2 regions of the Devosia sp. A449 genome follow, and region 2 is predicted to be linked to the other one. Evidence: riboswitches for the same ligand, from Rfam matches in the RefSeq annotation. Region 2 holds a riboswitch; the other holds the start of a gene.

Region 1 (2,379 bases), on a different contig from region 2:
CAGCGAAAACATCATTGAGCTTGCCGAACACCGTGGTCAGCACCAGCCAGAGCACCAGCGAGGTGCCCAAAGTGACGGCGGCAAATTCGGTGGCGAGATGGGCGGGGACGGCGCTCGGCTCATCGGGAGCGACGGGCGCGCCGATGATGTGAGGGATGACGACCAGCGCCGCGGCAACGGCAAAAGCCCAGCCGGCGCGGGTCTTGGCCAGCAGCAGGCAAGCCGCGCCGGTGGCCAGCGCCGTGCCGGCCCACCACAGTTGGCGGGGGAAGACGTCGGCGGCGGGCATGCCGGGCAGTTCGGGGGCGAGGCCATAGGCCGGCGCCAGCGAGAAGGTGATGAAACCGGCAATGCCCCAGAGGAAGCCATTGGCGAAGGTGATCGGGATATTGGCGAACATTGAGACGGCGCCGATGACCAGCGCGAAGCCGGCGGCGGCGAGCACCGTGGCGAGCGTCGTGTAAGCGGTGCGCTCAAAGCCGTCCTGCGGCGCCCATTCCTCCACTGCCTCGGCCTCGGTGGCGGCGGCGTCGTGGCTGTGTTCTTCGGTGGCGTCGCCGTGGCTATGGCCGCCTTCGCCTTCGAACGTTTCGGCATGCAGGATCAGCGGGGTGACGCGGAAATGCTGGATCGCGGCCGTCAATAGGCCAGCGGCCAGCGCTGCGAAAATCGCAGCGGCAAACAAATTGCGGATCATGATTATTCTCTCGTGGTCTGCCTTAGTGGCAGGGAAAACCCATGGCGTGACGGGTGTCGTGGGCGCCGTTATGCAGGCGGAAATCGCCGGCAAAGCCGGTGCCGACCAATAGGGTCAGACCGAGCATGAGCGCCAGCGAACCGGCAATGAGACGCTGGGAAATCGAGAGCGACTGGAGGCCAGTCGAGGTAGTGGTCGCAGTATTCATGGCAGCACCCTCCGTGCGCGGAATAGTTATTGGGCGTTGAGCCCGGCTCGCGTGTTGGCAGGTCTCCTGGCTTCGCGGTGGAGATAGTGCCCTCGCCTTCCCGGCTTTCGCCAGTGGCATGAGAGGGCACGCACCGCTTACAGTTGCGGGGGCAGCCACGGTTTTGCGCCCTGATGGGTACGTCGCACCGTGTTCCCTTTTCCAGCCTGCCGCCTTGGGCTTCAGGCTGGGTATCCCTCCGGCTCAACGGCCTTCGGGAACCAACACAGGTCTGGTGTGCCACCAAATGGCGCGAAGTGCAACGTCAGGTCGCCGTTGCTAGGAAAACCGCCGCCGGGTCAAGCCCGCGGGGAACGCCTGCGGGCTGATTTGCCGCCCCAAGGCAGCATCGACTCACACTAGAACCCGAACCAACAGGTCTCAGGAGATTGGACATATGAAGCCCATCAAATTCAGCCGCGAGGAAACCAAGGCCATCGTCGCCGAAATCCAGGATTACTTCCGCAACGATCTCGATCAGGACATCGGGGCGATCCCAGCCGAGATGTTGATGGCCTTCTTTGCCGACAAGATGGGCGCCTATTACTACAATCGCGGCGTCTATGATGCGCAGACCGCATTGAAGGACCGCATGGATTCCCTGCATGACGATTTGTACGGGCTTGAGCAACCCACCAAGCATCGACGCTGAGCGGCACGCTCACCGCCGCCAAAAAACGCAGGTTGCCGCTTTCGCGACAACGGCACAGCGGGTAGTGAAGAGCAGTCGTCTTTAGGAGGAAGCCTTGGGCTTCAACGTCGCCACCCTGGCGCCCATCGGGCTGCTGCTCGCTTCCAACATCTTCATGACCTTTGCCTGGTATGGGCATCTGAAATGGCCAAGTTCGGCGCTGTGGATAGCGGTGCTGATCAGCTGGGGCATCGCGTTTTTCGAATATTGGCTGGCGGTGCCGGCCAATAGGATCGGCGGCGCGGTCTATTCGCCCTCCGAGCTCAAGACCATCCAGGAGGTGATTTCCCTCTCGGTCTTCGCCGTGTTCACGGTGTTCTATTTCGGCGAAAAGCTGACGCTGAACCACGGCGTCGGCTTCGTGCTGATCGGGCTGGGCGCGTTTTTTATCTTCAAGGGGCCGTTGAAGTAGGGGCTGCTGATAGGCCACTGCCGTCGCCACACTCTCGATGTCACCCCGGCCTCGAGCCAGGGCCCACCCTGAGATCTCAAGATGGATCCCGGCTCGAGGCCGGGATGACACGGTGGTTGTGGGAGCTCCGAGGATTTCTACTTCAAGCAATCCACCATATCAGCCGCCAGCCCGCGTAACAGATTGGGGTAAAGCTCCACCCCGGCGTCCAGCGCACTGCCCTCTGGGTCCAGCGTGCCGGCTTTGGCGGTGCTGCCTTCGGTGATGGCGGCGATGATGCTGGGCGGGAAATTGGGTTCGGCGAAGACGCAGGTGGCGCCCAGTTCGGCGAC
Region 2 (2,379 bases):
GAAACATCTCGCGCCAGCGCTCGTGGCGGTTGATCAACACCAGCGGCACCATCGAAAACGATGTGGTGAAGAACGCGATTTCGAACACCGAAATGCCGGGACCTATGCCCTTGATCAAAGCGTCGGCGAGCGAAAAAATGGCATAGGCCAGAAAGGCGAGCAGGACGCCGGTCGGCATCGCAACATCCAAAATAAGAGAAAATATTCAGGCAGTACATTCTACCATACAAAGCATTTCCGAGTCCGTCGACGCGGTGGGAGCCTCTGGCTGAACTATATTTCAGGCGGTGTATTTCGCTGATCTAGATGGGCACGATAGGCGGCAAGCGGCACTAACGCGCGGCGAAGGCCGGGCCGATGGTTTCGATACGGTTGGTCCACACATAGCCGGCAAAGCTGGCGGGCAGCTGGGCCAGCTGCTCCAGCGTGTCGATGCCGGCCGTGCCGGGATCGCCGGCCGCATAGGGCCCGAGCAGGATCACCTCGCTGCCGGCATCGCGGATGCGCTCAAGGAACAGATTGGGCCAGCCCCAGAGGAATGGCGCGGCGTTGAGCGGCACCATCACCTTGGTGTCGCGGCAGGCAGGGGGCATATAGCCGCTCCAGCCCAGCCCGACATATTGCGCCAGACAATCGACCAGCCCCTTGCGCGACCACACCGCCAGCCCGTCGATCAGGTCAGCAGCGCGGGGCGACGCGCCAACTGGCGTTGAACACATAGATCGCCGCTGCCAGCACCAGCAAAGCCAGCAGAATACGCCGCAACCAACCCATCCAAACTGTCCCTCGAAAGCCCCGCTGCACCCTTGGCAGCTATTGGGGTTGAATTGAGGCACCTTGCCACGTCCCGGCGAATCCCGCATCACTGGCCGCGATGGTTCCCGCTGCCTTCACCGGCAATGGGATTAAAAGGGAACACGGTGCGACGTACCCATTAGGGCGCAAGACCGTGGCTGCCCCCGCAACTGTGAGCGGATAGCGACACCGGGAATACCACTGGCCGTAAGGCTGGGAAGGTCCGGCGCCGCAGTGACCCGCGAGCCAGGAGACCTGCCGTCATCATTTCCTTTCAACCCGGCCGGGGTGTGCCGCGGGAGATGATGATGACCAGTTGCTGCAAAATCGCTGCTTGCCCACTGCTCGGATCGCCCGTGCCCCTTTGCCGTTTGGCGGAGGTTGCCCATGGCATCCGGCGATATTTCGGCTGAGCGCTTCACTGGCAAGCAGCCGGCCCGTCTCGACATCGATAATCTCATTTGGGGCGCGGTCCATGGCCAGCCCATCATCGGCCCGCTGTCGCTGACGGTCGGGGCCGGCGAAATGCTGGCGCTGGTCGGTCCCAATGGCGCCGGCAAATCGAGCCTGCTGCGCTGCCTCTATCGCTATCACCGGCCAAGCAGCGGGATCGTTCGGCTTGATGGTGCCGACATCTGGTCGCTGCCGGCCAAGGGCGTGGCGCGTCGTGTCGCCACCGTGCTGCAGGAACCGGCCAGTGATTTTGGCCTGACCGTCGCGGAAATTGTCGAGCTGGGCCTGTCGCCGCATCGCGGCGGTTGGGGCACCGATCACGGCGATTATGAAGCCGTCGAGGCCGTGCTGGCGCTGATGGAACTGACGCATCTCGCGCCGCGCGATCTGGCCACGCTGTCGGGTGGTGAACGCCAAAGAGTGATGATTGCCCGTGCCTTACTGCAACAGCCTGATCTTCTGATTCTGGACGAGCCGACCAATCACCTCGATATCCGCCACCAGCTCGAAGTGCTCGCGCTGCTGAGCCGGCTGGACTGCACCGTTATCGTCTCGCTGCATGATCTCGCGCTGGCCTCGTCGCATGCCGATCGGGTGCTGCTGCTCGACCACGGCCAAGTCGCCGCCATCGGCGCGCCGACCGAGGTGCTCAGCCAATCCACCATTCGCGCGGCCTTCGCCGTCGAAACCCTGCTCGACGCCCACCCGGCCACCGGCCGGCCGCGGCTCAGCTTCTACCTTCCCAACCAGCTCCAGGAGTGACTCTGATGCGTCTTGTCCTTGCCTTCGCCGCGCTTGCCGCCGCCAGCACGCCGGCCCTTGCTGTCGGCTATCCCGTGACGGTGCAAAGCTGCAATCGCGACGTGACCTTTGAGGCCGCGCCGCAGCGCGCCGTTTCCAACGACGTCAACCTCACCGAGATGATGCTGGCGCTCGGCCTCACCGACCATATGGTCGGCTATACCGGCGTGTCCGGCTGGAAGACGCTGGACGCCAGCCTGCGCGAGGGCGTGGCCGAATTGCCCGAACTGGCGCCGGAATATCCGAGCCGGGAAGTGCTGCTCGGCGCCGATACCGACTTCCTCTTCGCCGGCTGGAATTACGGCATGCGGGTCGGCGGCGAAGTGACCC

The links. Region 2 has a riboswitch for cobalamin ahead of ACX3OW_RS07145 (ABC transporter ATP-binding protein). Riboswitches for the same ligand answer to the same signal wherever they lie in the genome.
Region 1: it holds a riboswitch for cobalamin, as region 2 does, so the genes downstream of both, ACX3OW_RS15020 (CbtB domain-containing protein) here and ACX3OW_RS07145 (ABC transporter ATP-binding protein) in region 2, are expected to answer to the same signal.

The regions. Positions count from the first base shown of each region.
Region 1 is NZ_JBTMWU010000005.1:181,465-183,843, reverse strand. It holds gene ACX3OW_RS15025 (CbtA family protein) at 1-697, opposite strand, end outside; gene ACX3OW_RS15020 (CbtB domain-containing protein) at 720-905, opposite strand; cobalamin riboswitch at 945-1,185, opposite strand; gene ACX3OW_RS15015 (DUF2164 domain-containing protein) at 1,342-1,596, shown strand; gene ACX3OW_RS15010 (DMT family protein) at 1,691-2,047, shown strand; gene ACX3OW_RS15005 (zinc ABC transporter substrate-binding protein) at 2,185-2,379, opposite strand, start outside.
Region 2 is NZ_JBTMWU010000002.1:296,612-298,990, forward strand. It holds gene ACX3OW_RS07135 (DMT family transporter) at 1-178, opposite strand, end outside; gene ACX3OW_RS07140 (PI-PLC domain-containing protein) at 333-719, opposite strand; cobalamin riboswitch at 859-1,072, shown strand; gene ACX3OW_RS07145 (ABC transporter ATP-binding protein) at 1,183-2,010, shown strand; gene ACX3OW_RS07150 (ABC transporter substrate-binding protein) at 2,016-2,379, shown strand, end outside.